DNA from 3 places in the Serratia sp. TSA_7 genome. Region 1 is predicted to be linked to each of the others. Evidence: predicted binding sites of a transcription regulator. Region 1 holds the regulator's gene; each other region holds the start of a gene.
What was found. Region 1 encodes PhoB, which activates phosphate uptake and scavenging genes when phosphate is short. Its sites were predicted from a motif close to CTGTCATAAAACTGNCNNAT; they were not measured.
Positions count from the first base shown of each region.

Region 2: a site for PhoB is predicted at 2,204-2,223, ahead of ACUTQW_RS02210 (heavy metal response regulator transcription factor). Genes of this name have one in related genera too.
Region 3: a site for PhoB is predicted at 3,518-3,537, ahead of pstS (phosphate ABC transporter substrate-binding protein PstS). Genes of this name have one in related genera too.

Region 1 is NZ_JBQZFU010000006.1:103,109-110,092, forward strand. It holds gene ACUTQW_RS18515 (cobalamin-independent methionine synthase II family protein) at 1-1,071, opposite strand, end outside; gene ACUTQW_RS18520 (PstS family phosphate ABC transporter substrate-binding protein) at 1,285-2,223, opposite strand; gene phoR (phosphate regulon sensor histidine kinase PhoR) at 2,240-3,556, opposite strand; gene phoB (phosphate response regulator transcription factor PhoB) at 3,581-4,270, opposite strand; gene sbcD (exonuclease subunit SbcD) at 4,494-5,726, shown strand; gene sbcC (exonuclease subunit SbcC) at 5,723-6,984, shown strand, end outside.
Region 2 is NZ_JBQZFU010000001.1:460,686-467,669, forward strand. It holds gene ACUTQW_RS02200 (HAMP domain-containing sensor histidine kinase) at 1-5, shown strand, start outside; gene ACUTQW_RS02205 (heavy metal sensor histidine kinase) at 47-1,471, opposite strand; gene ACUTQW_RS02210 (heavy metal response regulator transcription factor) at 1,468-2,139, opposite strand; gene ACUTQW_RS02215 (hypothetical protein) at 2,280-2,906, shown strand; gene ACUTQW_RS02220 (cytochrome b/b6 domain-containing protein) at 2,921-3,526, shown strand; gene ACUTQW_RS02225 (molybdopterin-dependent oxidoreductase) at 3,519-4,286, shown strand; gene ACUTQW_RS02230 (HPr family phosphocarrier protein) at 4,460-5,236, shown strand; gene ACUTQW_RS02235 (GNAT family N-acetyltransferase) at 5,304-5,834, shown strand; gene ACUTQW_RS02240 (LysR family transcriptional regulator) at 5,844-6,719, opposite strand; gene ACUTQW_RS02245 (nitrilase family protein) at 6,813-6,984, shown strand, end outside.
Region 3 is NZ_JBQZFU010000005.1:273,740-280,723, forward strand. It holds gene pstB (phosphate ABC transporter ATP-binding protein PstB) at 1-408, opposite strand, end outside; gene pstA (phosphate ABC transporter permease PstA) at 463-1,353, opposite strand; gene pstC (phosphate ABC transporter permease PstC) at 1,355-2,311, opposite strand; gene pstS (phosphate ABC transporter substrate-binding protein PstS) at 2,401-3,441, opposite strand; gene ACUTQW_RS17870 (hypothetical protein) at 3,659-4,039, shown strand; gene glmS (glutamine--fructose-6-phosphate transaminase (isomerizing)) at 4,088-5,917, opposite strand; gene glmU (bifunctional UDP-N-acetylglucosamine diphosphorylase/glucosamine-1-phosphate N-acetyltransferase GlmU) at 6,082-6,984, opposite strand, start outside.

The DNA.
Region 1 (6,984 bases):
CAGCTTATTCCACTGCTGCTGTTCGCTCAGGCTATTGCCCTCTTCGGTCGAGGCAAACCCGCACTGGGTGCTGAGGCACAACTGGCGGCGATCGACAAACTGCGCGGCCTCCTCGAGACGCTGTTTCACCTGCTCCGGGTTCTCCAGCTCGCCGTTTTTGGTGGTGATCAGGCCGAGCACCACCTGCTGTTTACCGGGTTTGATAAAACGCAGCGGCTCAAAGCCCCCGGAGCGCTCGTTGTCGTATTCCAGGAAGAAAGCGTCGATATTCACCTGGCCGAACAGGATTTCCGCCACCGGCTCGTAACCGCCTTCGGAGATCCAGGTAGAGCGGAAATTACCGCGACACACGTGCAAGCCGATGGTCAGATCGTCCGGTTTGCCGGCGATCACCGCATTCAGCACGTCGGCGTAGATCTTGGCCAGACGATCCGGATCCTCACCGCGCTCGCGGATCTGCCGTCGTTGATCGTCCGAGCACAGATAAGCCCAGACGGTGTCATCCAGTTGCAGATAGCGGCAGCCTGCATCATAAAACGCCTTGATCGCATCGCGGTAGGTCTGCGCCAGATCGTCAAAATAGACATTCAGATCCGGGTAAACCTGGCTGTCGATGGCCTTGCGCCCGCCGCGAAAGTGCAGCACGCTCGGGCTGGGAATGGTCATTTTCGGCACCGCATCGCCGGCCGTCGCCTTCAGGAAACGAAAATCCGCCAGCATCGGGTGCTGGGGGTTAAAGCCCACTTTACCGACCACCTTGATGCTGCGTGCGCGGGTTTGCACGCCGTTGAACTGGATCCCCTGCTCCGCATCATAACCTTCCACGCCGTCCAGTCCTTCCAGGAAGTCAAAGTGCCACCACGCACGGCGGAATTCGCCGTCCGTCACCACCGCCAAACCGAGGTCTTTCTGTTTTGCCACCGCCAAACGGATCTGCTCGTCTTCAACCGCGCGCAACCGGGCGGCATCGATTTCGCCTTGCTGGAACTGCTGGCGAGCGGTTTTCAGCGCCGCAGGGCGCAACAGGCTGCCGACAACGTCAGCGTGAAAGGCGTGGTTGCAATCGCACATATTTATGACTCCCGGTGACAGGCAAAGGATCGGGCCTCTTTGCTTCAATGATTGACAGTGTGAACTATTACGCCGAGTCACTTTGGACATCCAGACGTCCAAAAAAACCATTGGGGAGCATCCTGTCACGCCGCTTGTCGGGCGGCAATAGAATAATTTTCATTGGTGTTGAGAGAAATTCACGTTGGGCGCCACTCGGCGCCCGTTGGAGGATTACTTCAGGCCCAGCGCCAGCCGGGTTTTACGCAGCGTATCGGGTGGCAGCGGCAGGTAACCGTCATGATTAACCAGCTTTTGCCCGGCATCGGACAGCACGCGATCGAGAAAAGCGGCGGTCAGCGGCTCCAGCGGTTGGTTGGGGGCCTTGTTGATGTAAATATACAGATAGCGCGACAGCGGATAGCTGCCGTTGCGCACGTTGGTATCATTGGGGACAACATAGTTTTCACCCGACTCCGCCAGCGGCAGCAGACGCACGCCACTGGCGCGAAAACCGATGCTGGCGTAGCCAATGCTGTTCAGCGAGCCGGCCACCGCCTGCACCACCGAGGCCGAACCGGGCAGCTCATTGACCCGCGGCATAAAATCGCCGCCGCACAGGGCGCGCAGTTTGAAATAGCCGTAAGTGCCGGAGGCGGAGTTACGCCCGAAACGTTGGAGGTCGCGCTGTTGCCAACTGCCGGTCAACCCCAATTCGCCCCAACGCATCAGCGGCCGGCTTTCGCCGCAGCGCCGGGTAGCGGAGAAAATGCGGTCGAGCTGCTGCAGGTTCAGGCCACGCAACGGGTTGTCCTGATGCACCAGCACCACCAGCGCATCCACCGCTACCGGCACGGCCAGCGGCGCATAACCATAACGGTGTTCGAACGCCGACACTTCCGCCGCCTTCATCGGCCTGCTCATTGGCCCAAGCTGCGCTGCGCCCGCCGCCAGTGCGGTAGGCGCGGTTGAAGAACCGGCGGCCTGGATCTGCAAATTGACGTTAGGGTAGTGCTGACTGAAGTCCTGCGCCCACAGCGCCATCAGATTCGCCAGCGTATCGGAGCCGACGCTCGACAGGTTGCCGGACAGCATACCGTCCGGCTGCGCCAGTGCGCCGCGGCTCGCCAGCAGCGCCAGGCACAGCAACAACCATCGGGTAATTCGGATCATGCCAGCCTCTCGCGCGTTAATTTTTCACCGCATTCTCTGATAAAGCTGCAGGAACAATCAACCGGTTAGGCAAGGTAAAGATGAAACGGGTGCCGATCCCCTGCTCGCTGAGGATCTCCAACCGCGCATCGTGGTGGCTGAGCGCATGCTTGACGATCGCCAGCCCCAGCCCGCTGCCGCCGGTCTGGCGTGAACGGGCTTTATCGACGCGGTAGAAACGCTCGGTCAGGCGCGGGATATGTTCGGCGGCGATGCCCGGCCCGTTGTCGCTGACCTGGAATTGCGCGCCGTTTGGCGTCTGTTGCCAGCTCACCTCAATATGGGTGCCTTTCGGCGTGTGATTGACGGCGTTATACACCAGATTCGACACCGCGCTGCGCAGTTGGTCATCGTTGCCGAACACCTTGAGCTGCTCGTTCACCCGGAAGGTAATCTCATGGTTGTCGCCGCTCAGCGACTGCGCCTCACGCTGCAACACCCGCAGCATCAGCGGAATATCGACCCGCTCGTTCATATCGACGTTAGGTGCCGCCTCAATGCGCGACAGCGTCAGCAGCTGTTTGACCAGCCCGTCCATACGCCGGGTCTGTTCCTGCATGGTGCCCAGCGCCTTGCCGCGCAACGAGCCGTCCAGCTCCTCGTCGCTCATCATCTCCAGGTAGCCCTGCAATACCGTCAGCGGGGTACGCAACTCATGGCTGACGTTGGCGAAGAAGTTGCGGCGCGCGCCTTCAAGCTGGCGCATTTGGGTGACGTCGCGCGCCACCATCAACAGTTGCCCTTCCGAATAGGGCATCACGCGGAACTCGACATAGTGCTCGTTATTGAGTTGCAGCGTCAGTGGCCGCGTGAATTCCTGCTGTTGCAGATAGTGGCTGAACTCTGGGTAACGCAACAGGTTAAGGATGTGCTGGCCGTTGTCTTCCGGCCAGCGGAATCCCAGCAGATGCTGCGCCAACCCGTTGCACCAGAAGATATTGCCTTCGACGGTGGTCATCACCACCGCATCGGGCAGCGATTCCGCGCCGCTGCGAAAACGTTTGATCAACAACGCCAGTTCACGGCGACGTCGACGGTTGCGCTGTTGCATCTGGTAGAGGCCGTAAAACAGCGGCTCCCAGCTCCAGCGCCCAGGCGGCGGCGTCATGCTGCGATCGACCCACAGCCAGTGGGAAAGTTTGAGTTGGTTGTAGAAATTCCAGACCAGCGCCGCCAGCACGGCGGCCAGCAGCAGCCAGGGCAGATAGCCGAAAATCAGCCCCAGCAGTAAGGCAGGTAAACAGAAAAGAGCCAGCTCCAGGGCCAGCCTCTTCCAGGAAAGGCGTTCTAGCACAGCATATTCTCCAGCGCGACGCGATCAGTAACGCGTTGAGAATCGGTAGCCGGTGCCCCGAACGGTTTGAACCATTTTGTCATGACCAGTGGTCTCTAACGCCTTGCGGAGCCGGCGGATATGCACGTCAACGGTGCGGTCTTCCACATAAACGTTAGTGCCCCAGACGTGATTAAGCAACTGTTCACGGCTATAAACACGTTCCGGATGGGTCATAAAGAAATGCAGCAGTTTGAACTCGGTCGGCCCCATATCCAGCGCCTGCTCATTAGCCATTACGCGATGTGAGGAAGGGTCCAGGCTCAGCCCCTGCATTTCAATCACTTCTTCCACCGCCATCGGTGAAATGCGGCGCATTACCGCCTTGATGCGCGCCACCAGTTCCTTCGGCGAGAACGGCTTGGTAATGTAATCGTCCGCACCCACTTCCAGGCCGCGCACCCGGTCTTCTTCTTCACCGCGTGCGGTCAGCATCATCACCGGAATATCGCGGGTCAGCGCTTCACGCTTCATGTGTTTGATAAACTGGATACCGGAACCGCCGGGTAACATCCAGTCGAGCAACACCAAATCAGGGAACGGCTCAGACAGGCGCGTCACGGCGCTGTCATAATCCTCGGCTTCCAACGGTTGGTAACCATTCTGTTCCAACACAAAGCACACCATCTCACGGATCGGCGCTTCGTCTTCCACCACCAGTATGCGTCTTGCCATCGTCAATCCTGCCAATGTGTTAGCGATCACAGTTGATTGCGGGCGCCATTATGCGTCAGTTTTGTGACACTTTTATGAAAAAACCAGCCTGTTATAGCCAGTAAGCATAGCGATTATTTCCAGCTTCAAAGAAAAATCATTCAGTTGTCATAATCATTGCGTCACGACAGGAGAGTCTGCCCCCTTTATAATCCCCCCATTAGTTTATCGCCCCGGGAGTGTCATGCGCCTGATCCACACCTCTGACTGGCATCTTGGCCAGTACTTTTTCACCAAAAGCCGTGCCGCCGAGCACCAGGCTTTTTTACGCTGGCTGATCGAGCAAATCGAACAGCAACGGGTGGATGCGCTGATCGTCGCCGGGGATCTGTTCGACACCGGGTCGCCGCCGAGTTACGCCCGCGAGCTGTATAACCGCTTCGTGGTGGAGCTGCAGCGTACCGGCTGCCAACTGGTGGTGCTGGGAGGTAACCATGACTCCGTGGCAACCCTGAATGAATCGCGTGAATTGCTTTCTTGCCTGAATACAACGGTGATCGCCAACGCCCAGAGCGACATCGGGCAGCAGATCCTGGTGCTTAACCAACGCGACGGCCAACCGGGTGCGGTGTTGTGCGCCATCCCGTTCCTGCGCCCGCGCGATCTGACGACCAGCCGCGCCGGCGAATCGGGCGCGCAAAAGCAGCAGGCGTTGCAAGAGGCGATCGCGGAACACTATCAACAGCTCTACCAAGCGGCCTGCGCACGCCGCGATGAACTGGGGCTAACCTTGCCGATTGTCGCCACCGGCCACCTGACCACCGTGGGGGTTACCACCTCCGATTCGGTGCGCGATATTTACATCGGCACGCTGGATGCCTTCCCGGCGCAGGCGTTTCCGCCGGCCGACTACATTGCGTTGGGGCATATTCACCGGGCGCAGAACGTCGCCAAATCCGAGCATATCCGCTACAGCGGTTCGCCTATCCCGCTCAGTTTCGATGAGCTGGGCAAACCCAAGAGCGTGTTTATGGTGGATTTCGTCGAAGGCGCCCTGCAACAGGTCACCGCACTGGATATCCCCAGCTTCCAGCCAATGCAACTGATCAAGGGCGATTTGGCGCAGATCGAGCAACAATTGCGGCAGTTCGCCGATTATCAAGGTGAACTGCCGGTATGGCTGGATATCGAAGTGGCCACGCAAGATTACCTCAGCGACATTCAGCGCCGTATTCAACTGCTGGCGGATCAACTGCCGGTGGAGGTGGTATTGCTGCGCCGCAGTAAAGAACAGCGCCGCCAGGCCCTCGAACAGCAGGACAAGGAAACGCTCAACGAACTGAGCGTCGATGAGGTCTTCGAGCGGCGGCTGGCGCAGGAGACGGAAATCACTGAGCCTCGCCAGCAGCGGATGCGCCAAATGTTCCATCAGGTGGTCGAGGCCGTACGGCACAACGACGAGGAGCCGACCCAATGAAAATCCTGAGCCTGCGGCTGAAGAACCTCAATTCATTGCAGGGCGAGTGGAAGATCGATTTCACCGCTGAGCCTTTTGCCAGCAATGGGCTGTTCGCCATCACCGGGCCAACCGGCGCGGGCAAAACCACCCTGCTGGATGCCATCTGCCTGGCGCTGTACCACCAGACACCGCGCCTTAACGTGACACCGAGCCAAAACGAACTGATGACGCGCCACACCGCCGAATCGTTGGCGGAGGTCGAATTTGAGGTCAAAGGCGTCGGCTACCGCGCCTTCTGGAGCCAACGCCGCGCCAAAAATGCGCCGGACGGCAATCTGCAAGCGCCAAAGGTGGAACTGGCGCTGCGTGAAGACGGTAAAATCCTGGCGGATAAAGTCCGCGACAAGCTGGATCTGACCGCCGCGATCACCGGGCTGGATTTCGGCCGCTTCACCAAATCGATGATGCTGTCCCAGGGGCAGTTCGCCGCCTTCCTCAATGCCGATGCCAATGACCGGGCCGAACTGCTGGAAGAGCTGACCGGCACCGAGATCTACGGCCAACTTTCCGAACGGGTTTTCGAGCAGCACAAACAGGCCAAAGCCGATCTGGACGCCTTGCATCAACGCGCCAGCGGCATTGAGCTGCTGAATGACGAACAGCGTCAGCAATTGGAGAGCCAATTAGCTGAGCTGAGCGCGCAGGAAACCGCCCTCAGCGGGCAGACCCGGCAACAGCAACAGGCGCTGAACTGGCTGCAACAGTGGCAGCGAACGCAGCACCAGCAGCAGGAATACCAACGCCAGTTGAACATCGTGCAACAGGAGCAGGCTGCGGCCAAACCGCAGTTGCAACAGTTGGCGCGCAGCGAACCGGCGGAGAAACTGCGGCCGCTGCATAACGACCGTCACCGCTGCCGCAGTGAGCAGCAGGCGCTGCAACAGCAGATCGCCCAAATGGCGCAGCAGCAGGAGCATCAGCTTGCGCAGATGGCGCCATTGCAGCAGGCCGTGGAAAAAGCGCGCGCCGAGCAGCAGGCGCAGGCCGAGCGCCAGCAGATCCAGCAGCGGCTGATCGACGAGCAGATCGTCCCGCTCGACCACCAGATTGCTCAGCTGCAAAAAACGCAGACGGAATTGCAGCAGGCGTGCGACAACGCCGCCCGGCAGTGCCATCAGCAGACAACGGATCTGGAGCAGTTAAACGTTCAACGCAGCCAATTGACCGCACAGACCGGGCAACATCAGGAGAAGCTTAACGGTCTTAACGCGGCGTT
Region 2 (6,984 bases), on a different contig from region 1:
GCTGATCGATGCAGCCGGGATCCAATGCGCCGCATTCAGCGCAGTATTAATCGGCCTGAGGAAATATCAGGCTAAAGGTGATGCGCGCCGAGGGTTCACCGGCGATGCACTCGGCACGAACCTCGCCGCCGTGCAGCGTCATGATGGCGCGCACGATCGATAACCCCAGGCCGCTGGCATGGCTGCCGGCGCTGCGGGCTGCATCGGCACGGTAAAAACGGTCGAACAGCTTGTCCAGGTGCGCCGGTGAAATGGGCCGCCCTTGATTGACCACCTGGATCACTACCCTTCCCTTCGGCTGACTGAGCGCCTGCAACCGTATCTGGCTGTTTTCGTCGGCATAACGCACCGCATTGGCGACCAGATTACTCAACGCACGCTGAAACAGCATCGCATCCGCCATCAGTTGCCCCTCGCCCCGGCAAACTAAAGTGATGCCCCGCTCTTCCGCCAGGCCTTCGAAATAGTCCGCCACCCGCTGAAGCTCCTGCGCTATATCCATTCGGCTACAGTTCAGCACCGCCTGCGCTTCCCCGGCGCGCGCCAGGAACAGAATATTTTCCACCATGCGCGAAATGCGCTCCAGTTCGTCCATATTGTTCGACAACAGGGTTTCATACTCTTCCACGCTGCGCGGCTGATACAACGCCACCTGGCAATGGCCCATCAACGCGCCCACCGGGGTGCGGATTTCATGCGCCAGATCGGCGGAGAACTGCGTCAGGCGTTGATAGCCTTCATTCAGCCGATCGAGCATGGCGTTAAACGAACGGGTCAGTTGTCGCAGCTCCTTCGGTGCCCCCTGCTCACTCAGCCGAGTCGACAGCGTATTCGGCGTGATCACCGCCGCCTGTGCCGCCATGCGCCACAGCGGCTGTAACCCACGGCGCATCACCCAATAGCCCAGCAGCGCGATCAGTAAAAACGCCACAGCCACCGCAGCGACGATCCGCCACAGATAGCGCGCCAGCATCTTCTGTTCATTGACCATCACGTGAGCCGCAGAGATCTGCAGCAGGTTGCCGTCATCCAGTCTCACCAGCGCCGATGCGACACGCAGCGGCACGCCCTGCGCCGTTTCCCCACTGCTCACCGCACTCAGAAGCTGAGGCGCGTCGACCGGCGTTGGCGTTATGGGCGGCAGCGTCAACCTGGCCGGATTAACGTTGATTAAGGGTTTTTGCCCCGGTTGCTGAAAAATCAAAACGTCCTGTTCATTGCCCAGCATGTTTTCAAACAGGCCGGTGTTGGCCACCAACCGGTCGAGCGGAAAGCGCTGGCTCAGCAAATGGCGAAAATACTCCACCCGGCCGGTAACCTGAAAATCGCTGCGGGTGGTCATCTCCTGACGCATCGCGCCATACAGATACCAGCCTGCGCCGCTGACCACCAGCGCCGCCACCAGCGCAAACAGCATGGCGCTGCGTAACGTCAGCGACAGGCTGTGCCAGCGTTGGGCCAGCACGTTCATGAGCGCGGCTCGCAGACATAACCGATGCCGCGCACGGTATGAATCAGCTTGATAGCGAACGGCCGGTCAATCTTGGCGCGCAGGCGTTTGATCGCCACATCCACCACGTTGGTGTCGCTGTCAAAATTCATGTCCCAAACCTGCGAGGCGATCAAGGTGCGCGACAGCACCTCTCCTTCGCGCCGCACCAACAGGTGCAACAGCATAAACTCCTTATTGGTCAGCGGGATCACCACATCCTGCCGTACCGCCTTGCGGCGCAATACGTCGAGTTGCAGATCGGCAAGGCTGTAGTGATCGGCTTCACGCACCGTACCGCGCCGCAGCAGCGTGCGGATACGCAACACCAGTTCAGTGAAGGAAAAGGGTTTGATCAAATAATCTTCGGCCCCCAGCTCCAGGCCATGAATGCGATCCTGCACCCCGTCACGCGCAGTCAGAAACAGGATCGGCACATCGCTTTTCTTGCGCAGCACTTCCACTATCTGCCAGCCGTCCAGCCCCGGCAGCATCACGTCGAGCACGATGGCGTCGTAACCGTGCTCCAGCGCCCGGAACAGCCCGTCAGTGCCGTTACGCGCCAGATCGACGCTGTATCCCGCCTCTCCCAGCCCTTTTTTCAGGTAATCACCCGTGCTGATGTCGTCTTCAATCACCAATATCCGCATTGTCGCCACCTCGTTGCATCTGCGGAAATACTAGCAGTTTCGGCTGACATTCTTGATGACATTAATGTCATCAAACGGACATGGTGCTGTCCCTGTTGTTCGACCATGCTTAACCGGCAACCCATACAAAGGAGAAGATTATGATTACCCGTCATCGTTTTGCCGGTTTACTGCTGTCCACCCTGATGCTGTGCAGCGGCATTGCCGCCGCCGCCCCGGCACCGGGAAAAGTCATTGCTCCACTGCGTGGCACCATCGATCAAGTCAGCGACAGCAGCCTGCAGCTCACCGACCGTAAAGGGGAAAAGGTCAGCGTAAAAATCAACGATCAAACCAAGGTACTGAGCGTATCCAAGGGCACGCTGGACGATATCAAGCCGGACAGCTTTATCGGCACCGCCGCCGTACCGCAAGCGGATGGCACCTTGAAAGCGCTGGAAGTGCACGTGTTCGCCGCCAGCCTGCGCGGCACCGGCGAGGGCCACTCGGCCTGGGAATCTGCCGACGGTAAGGTAGACACCATGACCAACGGTACCGTCGGCAAGCTGGTGAAATCCAACGGCCGCACTCTGACCGTGACCTACGGTAACCAGCAGAAAACCGTCACCGTGCCGGAAGACGTGCCGATCGTCACCCTGGATCCCGGCGATCGCAGCCTGTTGAAACCGGGCGCGCACATTGTGCTGTTCTCCGCCACTGACGAGAAAGGCGAACGCGTCGCCACCCGCATCTCCGCCGGCAAAGACGGCACCGTTCCGCCAATGTGACCCAGGAAAAAACGATGAAAACCAACGCGCCGCGGCCGGTGCATCGCTGGCCGGTCCGGATCACCCATTGGGTTAACCTGTTCGCCATGGTTTGCATGTTCATGAGCGGCTGGGAAATCTACAACGCCTCACCGCTGTTCGGCTTCCGCTTTCCGCCACAGATGACGCTCGGCGGCTGGCTGGGCGGCGCGATTGGCTGGCATCTGGCGGTAATGTGGCTGCTGGCGCTTAACGCGTTGTGCTACCTGTTGTGGAGCCTGTTCAGCGGCCATTTCCGGCGCGATCTGCTGCCGCTCAGCGCCAAGGCGCTGCGGCGCGAAATCGGGCAGGCGCTAACGCTGCGGCTGCAACATCACCATGGCCGCTATAACGCCATTCAGAAACTGATGTACCTGGGCGTGCTGGCGCTGGGGCTGCTGCTGGTGCTCTCCGGACTGGCCATCTGGAAACCCGTGCAGTTGCAAGGCTTGGTGAGCCTGTTTGGCGGGTTTGACACCGCGCGCTACGTGCATTTTTTCGCCATGTCCGCCATTGGGTTATTTGTGGTGATTCACCTGCTAATGGTGATTATCGTGCCGCGCACGCTATGGGCAATGATTACGGGTGGCAAACATGAATGATAAACGACGGCGCCCTTCGACACCGGCGTTGGAACCGGACCAGAAAAAACAGCTGGTCAATCTGCAACGCCGCCTGATGCTGCGCTCCGGCCTGACGCTGGGCGGCATCGCCATGCTGACCGGCTGCAACATGCAAGACGGCGATCAGGTGGATAAAGTGCTGTGGGCCATGTCGCGCTGGAACGATCGGGTACAGGCCTGGCTGTTCAGCGGCCAGCGGCTGGCGCAAACCTATCGGCCGGATCAGATTACCCACCCCTTCCCGTTCAACGCGTTTTACCCCGAGTACAACGTACCGGAGGTGGATCTCGCCAGCTATCGGCTGGAAATTTCCGGCAAGGTGGAGAAAACCGCCCCCTGGACGCTGGAACAGCTGCAACGCCTGCCGCAGCAAAGCCAGATAACCCGGCTGATCTGCATCGAGGGCTGGAGCGCCATCGGGCAATGGGGCGGCGTACCGCTGCGCAGCTTCCTGCAGCATGTCGGGGCGGATCTGAATGCCCGCTACGTCGGTTTTAAATGCGCGGATCGTTATTACTCCAGCATAGATATGGCCACCGCACTGCACCCGCAGACCCTCCTGGCGCTGGATTTCGGCGGTAAGGCATTGCCGGCGGACTACGGCTATCCGCTGCGGCTGCGAGTGCCAACCAAACTGGGCTTCAAGAACGCCAAGCATATCGCCGCCATTTTTGTCAGCGATACCAATCCCGGCGGCTACTGGGAAGATCAAGGCTATAACTGGTTTAGCGGAATCTAGTTTTCTGCGCAGTACTGCGCAGAACCCACGCTACCGGCTGGAAAAGAGCGTTAACCTCCGTCAGGGGGTTTTTCTGTTTAAACCTCATTTTCTGATATCCACCTGTAAAATCATTTCTGCCCCCCGCTGCTGCCCTGTACCATGAAGAAATTGCCGGATTACGGAGCTGGAACATGCCTAAATTTGCTGCCAATTTATCGACGATGTTTAACGAGCTGCCGTTTCTGGAGCGGTTCGAGGCCGCCGCCGCCGCAGGGTTCAAGGCGGTGGAGTTTCTGTTCCCCTATGAATATCCAGCCGAACTGCTGGCGGAACAGCTGCGGCGTCATGATCTGCAACAGGTGCTGTTCAATACCCCTCCGGGCAATGTTGTAGCCGGTGAATGGGGGTTGGCCGCCGTCCCCGGCCGCGAACAGGATGCGCGCGCCGATATCGAATGCGCGTTGGCCTACGCCATCGCCCTGAATTGCCCCTGCGTGCACGTGATGGCCGGTTTGGTCCCGCAGGGAGCCGACTGGCAGCGCTATCGCGAGAGCTTTATCGGCAATATCCGCTATGCCGCAGAGGCCTTCGCCGCACACGGCATCAAGGTTTTGATCGAAGCCCTCAGCCCACAGGTGAAACCCCACTATCTGTTCTCCAGCCAACACCAGGCCGCGCAATTGGTCGAGGCTATCGATCGCCCGAACGTTTTCATGCAGTTTGATTTTTTCCATGCTCAGTTGGTTGATGGCAATATCAGCGGCCTGATGACCTCGCTGGCCGGGCGCTACGCCCATATTCAGATCGCATCAGTGCCAGATCGTCATGAGCCGGACGACGGAGAACTTAATTATCCGTGGCTGTTCGCACAGTTGGACAACATGGGCTATCAGGGTTGGATCGGCTGTGAATACAAACCTCGCGGCGAAACCGCTGCCGGGCTTGGCTGGATAAAGCCTTACCTCTAATGGCTGGCGACGTCACTTCTCTGGCATACTCGCTACACCGTTTTTCGCTCTGTGCAGGAAAAAAATAATGCCGCTTATCACCACCGCACCGCCGTTGCTGACCGAGCGTTTACGCCTGGATGCGCATACGCTTGACGACTTTGAATCGCTGGCCGCCATGTGGGCCGATCCCGAAATTGTCCGCTATATCGGCGGTACGCCGAGGGATCGCGAAGATTCCTGGGGCCGGCTGATGCGGTACGTTGGTCACTGGACGCTATTAGGGTACGGCTACTGGGCGGTACGCGATAAAATCAGCGGCGCTTACCTCGGCGGCATCGGTTTTTCCGATTTCCAGCGCGCTATTATCCCGGCACTCGACGCCCCCGAGATGGGCTGGACATTGATAACGGCGGCGCAGGGCAAAGGGTATGCCACCGAAGCCTTGCAGGCAGCGCTGGCCTGGGGGAAGGAACACTTACCCAGCGATAAGGCGGTGTGTATTATCTCGCCGGAGAACCAGCCTTCGCTGGCATTGGCGAAAAAAGTCGGCTTTAGCGAAAGCCACCGCAGCGAATACCACCAGAATCCGATTGTGGTGATGCACTGCCCCTTATGAACGCAGGCTTTAAGGCGCCTGCACCGTCGCCAGCGCAACCTGAATAAAATTATCCCGCAACGCGTCGGGCTGCTGCGGATTCCAGGCAATTCCGACCTGCCATTCGGTCGCGTCACCGCTTAACGGCAAGATATCGATGCCCGTAGGCACAATATGGGTGACGCTGTGCGGCAACAGAGCCACGCCAATACCTGCGGCGACCAGCGCCAGCAGCGTCTGGATGTCGCCGGCCTGCTGCACGACATTCGGCGTCAATTGATGCGCGGCAATAAAGCGCAGCGATTGATCGCTCAGACCGCGCCCGCGTTTGGGCGTCAGTTGCAACAGCGGCAAGGTGTTAAATCGCGCCATCAGGGTTTCCGCCCGCAGCGCCAGCGCCGATGGCGCCGCCAACACCAGCCGATCGCTCAGCAACGCCGTGGCCCGCAGCGGCGCACTGACCGGCAACCGCACAAATCCCACCTGCAATTCTCCCTGCAATAACAACTGATATTGCCGCTCCGAAGGCAGATCCTCCAACCCCACGGCCACCGCCGGAAAACGTTGGCGGAAGGCGGCGACCAACTGCGGCGCCAAATGGAAACTGGACAGGCCAAACCCGAGCGCCAGCCGCCCTGCAGCCCCTTGCACCACCCGCAGAGCGTGCTGCTGAAACTGCAAATGCCGGTCGACCAACGTCTGGGCTTCGGGATACAACCGCTGCCCGCTGGCAGTAAGCTGAGCGCCCTGACGGCCACGGTTAAACAGCCGGGTCCCCAGCAGTGTTTCCAGCGCCTGTATCTGTTTGCTCAACGCCGGCTGAGTAATGCACAGCCGCTCCGCGGCCAGACGATAATTGCCCTGCTCGGCCAGCACCACGAAAGCGCGCAGTTGTTTTATATCCATTCCACCAGGTTATCGATATAGGAATTTAATTGATTATACAGTAATCAATACGCCTGCTGTAATCAACGCCAGATAACAGCCAAAGGTAACCTTATGACAACGCCTCTGCGCGCCGCGACGGTGCAATTTCAGCATCGCGCCAATGATAAAAACTACAACCTGTCGGTAATGGAGGGCTTTATCGCCCGCGCCGCCGCCGAACAGATCCAGGTATTAACCTTTCCGGAGATGTGCATTACCGGCTACTGGCACGTGCGGCACCTCA
Region 3 (6,984 bases), on a different contig from region 1:
CGCCTTGGTCAGCGCCCACTGGACGCGCTCGTCCATGTCGGCACGCGACAGCTTTTCAAACAGGCGCACGCCGAAGGCGATATTGTCGTAAATCGACATCGGGAACGGCGTCGGTTTCTGGAACACCATGCCGACTTTAGCGCGCAGCAGGGCGATATCCGAGTTGTCGGTCAGAATGTTCTGCCCATCCAGCAGGATACCGCCTTCAGCACGCTGCTCGGGGTACAGCTGGTACATCTTGTTGAAAGTACGCAGCAGAGTGGATTTGCCGCAGCCGGACGGGCCGATAAACGCGGTGACCTTGTTCTTGGCAATATCCAGCGTGATGTTTTTCAGCGCATGGAATTTGCCATAGTAGAAGTTCAGATCGCGTACCTGAATTTTGCTGCTGGAAGCGTCAGTAACCATACTCATCAAGACTTCTCTCTTTTCATCAGCGCCGCCACGGCAGCGCTCAAAATTTTATGAATGCTTCTGCTTGGCGAAAACCACACGCGCCAGGATATTCAGTAACAGTACACACAGGGTAATCAACAGCACCCCGGCCCAGGCCAACTGTTGCCATTCGGCGAACGGGCTCATGGCGAATTTGAAAATGGTGACCGGCAGGTTGGCGATCGGCTGCATCAGGTCGGTGCTCCAGAACTGATTCGACAGCGAGGTAAACAGCAACGGTGCGGTTTCCCCGGCGATACGCGCAATGGCCAGCAACACGCCGGTGATAATGCCGGAGACCGAGGCTTTCAGCGTGATGGCAGAAATCATGCGCCATTTCGGCGTACCCAGCGCGTAAGCCGCCTCACGCAGCGTATCCGGCACCAGCTTCAACATGTTTTCAGTGGTACGGATAACAATCGGTACCTGCAACAAAGCCAGCGCGATGATCCCGGCCCAGCCGGAGAAGTGTTCCATCTTCGCCACCACAATGGTGTAGACGAACAGGCCCACGACTATCGACGGCGCCGACAGCAAAATATCGTTAATAAAGCGGATGACTTCCGCCAACCAGGATTTACGGCCGTATTCCGCCAGGTAAATGCCGGCCATGATGCCCAGCGGCGTACCGAACACGGTGGCCCACAGGATCAACAAGCCGCTACCGGCGATGGCGTTCGCCAGGCCACCGCCTGCGGTGTTCGGCGGCGGCGTCATTTCGGTGAACAACGCCAGCGACATACCGTCGATGCCTTTGGTCACGGTGGAGAACAGGATCCACACCAGCCAGAACAGGCCGAATACCATGGTCGCCATCGACAAGAACAGCGCCAGTCGGTTTTTCTGGCGGCGCCAGGCCTGCATTTTGCGGCGGCTTTCTAACAGCGCCACGTCGTTTTGCATTTCCATAGTCGCCACGTTAGCGCCCCTCTTTCTTGGCCAGACGCATGATCATCAACTTCGACAGCGCCAGGACGATAAAGGTGATAACAAACAGAATCAGGCCCAGCTCCATCAACGCTGCGGTGTGCACGCCCGATTCCGCTTCGGCGAATTCGTTGGCCAGCGCAGAGGTAATACTGTTACCCGGCATATACAGTGAAGCGCTGTCGAGCTGGTAGGTGTTACCGATGATGAAGGTCACCGCCATGGTTTCCCCCAGCGCGCGGCCCAATCCCAGCATCACGCCGCCAATCACGCCATTCTTGGTAAACGGCAGCACGATACGCCACATCACCTCCCAGGTGGTGCAGCCGATGCCATAGGCGGACTCTTTCATCATCACCGGGGTCTGTTCGAACACGTCTCGCATGACGGCGGCGATATAAGGAATAATCATGATCGCCAGGATCACCCCGGCTGCCAGAATACCGATACCGAACGCCGGGCCGGAGAACAGCTCGCCGACAATAGGAATGCCGGACAGCACGTCGCCAACCGGAGTCTGGAAATATTCGGCAAACAGCGGCGCAAACACGAACAAGCCCCACATGCCGTAAACGATACTCGGGATTGCCGCCAGCAACTCAATAGCGATGCCCAGTGGGCGTCTCAGCCAGTTTGGCGCCAGCTCGGTCAGGAACAGCGCGATACCGAAGCTCACGGGTACGGCAATAATCAGGGCAATCAACGACGTGACGACGGTACCGTAAATAGGAACCAGCGCACCGAACTGCTCGGCAGGCGCGTCCCATTCTTTGGTCCACAAGAAGGCGAAGCCGAATTTCTGCATGCTCGGCCAGGAGGCGAAAATCAGCGAAACAATAATGCCGCCCAGCAACAATAGGGTAATCAGCGCCGCCAGTTTGACCAGCGCGCTGAAGATGACATCACCATTTTTACTCGGTGCTTTGATGGTCGGCTTATACTCAGCCATAGATCACTCTCTGTTTTAACCCTGGCGAGCTCAATGGGTGAGCCCTGCAAAATAGGCTGGAGCGCGGTGAACCCGCGCCCCTGCGTTCTTTAGTACAGTGCTTTACCGGAACTGTCTTTTACGTTGGTTTTCCATGCTGCACGCACCTGCTCAACCACTTCGTTAGGCAGAGAGGCGTAATCCAGATCGTTGGCCTGCTTGGCACCGGTTTTGTACGCCCAGTCAAAGAACTTCAGCACTTCTGCGCCCTGAGCCGGGTTTTTCTGCTCTTTGTGCACCAGGATGAAGGTGGTGGAGGTGATTGGCCATGCGCCATCGCCTTTCTGGTTAGTCAGGTCCTGAGCGAAAGTTTTGCTCCAGTCCACGCCTTTAGCGGCGGCGCTGAAGCTCTCTTCGGTTGGGCTGACCGGCTTGCCGTCGGCAGAAATCAGCTTGGTGTAAGCCAGGTTGTTTTGCTTGGCGTAAGCGTACTCAACGTAGCCGATAGAGCCTGGCAGACGCTGTACGAACGCGGCGATGCCGTCGTTGCCTTTACCGCCCAGACCGGTTGGCCAGTTAACGGTAGAGCCTGCGCCGATTTTCTCTTTCCACTGCGCGTTGGCTTTAGACAGGTAGCTGGTGAACACGAAAGAGGTGCCTGAACCGTCAGCGCGGCGTACCACGGCGATATTCTGATCCGGCAGCTTGACGCCCGGGTTCAGCTTGGTGATTGCCGGGTCATTCCATTTCTTCACGTTGCCCAGGTAGATGTCACCCAGCGTTTTACCGTCCAGGGTCAATTCACCGGATTTGATGCCCGGGATGTTTACGGCCAGCACTACGCCGCCGATCACGGTAGGGAATTGGAACAGGCCATCGGCCGCCAGTTTGTCGTCAGACAACGGGGCATCAGAAGCACCAAAGTCAACGGTGTTGGCGATGATTTGCTTCACGCCGCCAGAGGAACCGATCCCCTGATAGTTAACCTTGTTGCCGGTTTCTTTCTGATAAGAATCTGCCCACTTGGCATACACCGGAGCGGGGAATGTCGCACCTGCACCGGTCAGGCTGGCAGCAGCGAACGCGGACACGGCGGTCAGGGAGAAAGTCGCTGCCACAATACTGGCGACGGTGGTACGCATCAGTTTCATAATCCCTCCTAATGGGATATTCAAAAATCGACTTCAAGTCGTTTTCATCAGAGTAAGTATTGCTGCAGGAGGGAAAATAGGACAGTTTGGTGACAGTAAAATGTACGAAATATGACAGTTATATTACAAGACACCAAGCGTGCAATTAACATATTGATTAGGCTATTATTTAACCTGAAACATTCTGTTATACCTTGCTCAGGAAAAGGGACTTCATATGAAAAAAATACTTATATTGTCAACGGTTAGCCTTGGTTTGCTGGCTATGGCCAACGCCACGGCGGCGGATGGACTACAGCGCAGCAAGCAATCGAGCGGCAGTACCGATAACATCCTTCTTTGGAGCCATTACGACCAAGGCTACGTCATTTCCAATTATGAGCTTGGAGATTTAGACGGCTTCAAAGAACAATTAAGGCTTCAGGAACAGGCCATCAAGAAACTGCAAGACAAGCTGAGCAATATGGAAAACGAGAACCGAAATCAAAACAGCGAGATCGACAATCTGAAACGTAAGTTACAAGGGCAAGACAATGCCCAAAGCGAAATCAGCGATCTGAAACGCTCGGTACAAGACCTGAATAACAAAATTAAATGATAAAAAAGCCGGCGCTCAGGCCGGCTTTTCAAACATAACAGCAGCTGATTACTCTACCGTGACGGACTTCGCCAGGTTACGCGGCTGGTCAACGTCGGTGCCTTTGATCAGCGCCACGTGATAGGACAGCAGCTGCAACGGCACGGTGTAGAAGATGGGCGCCACGATTTCTTCCACGTGCGGCAATGGAATGATGGTCATTCCTTCGCTGCTGACGAAACCGGCGTCCTGATCGGCGAACACGTACAGCTGGCCGCCGCGCGCGCGCACTTCTTCGATGTTGGACTTCAGTTTTTCCAGCAGTTCGTTGTTCGGCGCCACCACGATGACCGGCATATCGGCGTCGATCAACGCCAGCGGGCCATGTTTCAGCTCACCCGCCGCATAGGCTTCCGCATGAATGTAAGAGATCTCTTTCAGCTTCAGCGCACCTTCCATGGCGATCGGGTACTGATCGCCACGGCCAAGGAACAGCGCGTGATGCTTGTCGGAGAAACCTTCCGCCAGCGCTTCAATGTTTTTGTCCAGCGACAGCATCTGTTCGATGCGCGCTGGCAATGCCTGCAGAGCGTGCACGATTTCATGCTCAACGCTTTCCGCCATGCCTTTCAAACGACCCAAACGCGCCACCAGCATCAGCAATACCGCAAGCTGGGTGGTGAAGGCTTTGGTAGAAGCTACGCCGATTTCAGTACCGGCTTTGGTCATCAGCGCCAAATCGGACTCACGCACCAGCGAAGAACCGGCCACGTTACACACCGCCAGGGAACCGAGGTAACCCAGCTCTTTAGACAGACGCAACGCCGCCAGGGTATCGGCGGTTTCACCGGACTGCGACAGCGTGATGATCAGGCTGCCCGGGCGCACGGCAGATTTGCGGTAGCGGAATTCCGAGGCGATTTCGACGTCGCACGGCACGCCGGCCAGCGCTTCGAACCAATAACGCGCCACCATACCGGAGTGGTAGGAGGTGCCGCAGGCGATGATTTGCACGTGCTGCACGTTAGCCAGCAATTCATCGGCGCGCGGACCCAGTTCGCTCAGGTTGATTTGGCCATGGCTGAAACGCCCTTCCAGGGTGTTTTTCAGCGCCAGCGGCTGTTCGTAGATCTCTTTTTGCATGTAGTGACGGTAAGCGCCTTTGTCACCGGCGTCATACTGCACTTTGGATTCGATCTCAGGACGCTCGATGGCGTTCCCCTGTTTGTCGAAAATGCTGACGGTGCGGCGAGTCACTTCCACCACGTCGCCTTCTTCCAGGAAGATAAAGCGGCGAGTTACCGGCAGTAGAGCCAGCTGATCGGAAGCGATAAAGTTTTCGCCCACGCCGCGGCCGATAACCAACGGGCTACCGGAGCGCGCAGCCACCAGCACGCTAGGATCGCGGCTGTCCATGACCACGGTGCCGTAGGCGCCGCGTAATTGTGGGATCACGCGCTGCACCACTTCCAGCAGCGTACCGCCCTGGCGCTGTTCCCAATGCACCAGGTGTGCAATCACCTCGGTGTCGGTCTCAGAGCTGAAGTGATAACCGCGCTCGATCAGCAATTCACGCAGCGGTTCATGGTTTTCGATGATGCCGTTATGCACCACGGTGATGTAATCAGAAACATGCGGGTGCGCATTCGCTTCGGTAGGTTCACCGTGCGTTGCCCAGCGGGTGTGAGCAATACCGGTGCCACCATGCAGTTCGTGTTGTTCTGCGGCTTCGGTCAGTTTATTGACTTTGCCTACGCGGCGTAAACGGCTTACGTTGCCTTCGGCATCAACCACCGCCAGACCGGCGGAGTCGTAACCGCGGTACTCAAGACGGCGTAACCCTTCCAACAGAATTTCTGCAATATCACGTTGCGCTACTGCGCCTACAATTCCACACATCAGTTGTATTCCTAATTAAACGCCTTTCGGGGCGCTTTCGATGCCTTGACCTGATTTTGCCGGTTTTTACCGTGCGTCCCCGAGCCTGTAGAGAATGGGGATTATTATGTTTTGTATTGGGCTCGTTACCTGAGCCCAACGCAAAACACACTATCTTCTTACGCCTATTTCTTTTTCACCGGTCGCTGCCAACCCTGGATATGTACCTGCTTGACGCGGCTCAGTACCAGTTCATTTTCAGCGATATCGCGGGTGACCGTGGTGCCGGCGGCAATGGTGGAACCTTTGCCAACGGAAACCGGCGCCACCAGCTGCGTGTCTGAACCGACAAACACGCCGTCGCCAATAATGGTTTTATGCTTATTGGCGCCATCATAGTTACAGGTAATGGTGCCGGCGCCGATATTCACATCATCGCCAATTTCAGCGTCGCCCAGGTAGCTCAGATGGCCCGCTTTGGAACCTTTGCCCAGACGCGCTTTTTTTATCTCCACGAAATTGCCGACGTGAGCGCCTTCTGCCAACTCTGCGCCCGGGCGTAAGCGGGCAAATGGCCCCACGGTACAAGCAGATTCCAGCACCGCATCTTCCAACACGCTGTAGGGGCTGATTTCGCAGTCATCGCCGATCACGCAGTTTTTCAGTACACAGCCAGCACCGATCTTCACCCGGTCCCCCAGCGTTACCGTTCCTTCGATGATGACATTAGCATCAATAGAGATATCGCGACCGTGCACAAGTTCCCCGCGCAGGTCAAAGCGTGCCGGATCCAGCAGCATTACGCCGGCCAACAGCAATTTTTCAGATTGTTCTGCCTGATAGATACGCTCAAGCCGCGACAGCTGCAGGCGGTTATTCACGCCTTCCACTTCGCTCAGGCGTGACGGGTGCACCGCTTCAATTTTCTTACCGTCGGCATGGGCCAGCGCAATAATATCCGTGATGTAGAATTCACCCTGCGCATTGTCGTTGTTCAACATCCCCAACCAACGCTTAAGATCGCGCCCGTTAGCGACCAAAATGCCGGTATTGATTTCAGTAATCTGACGCTGGGCTTCGCTGGCATC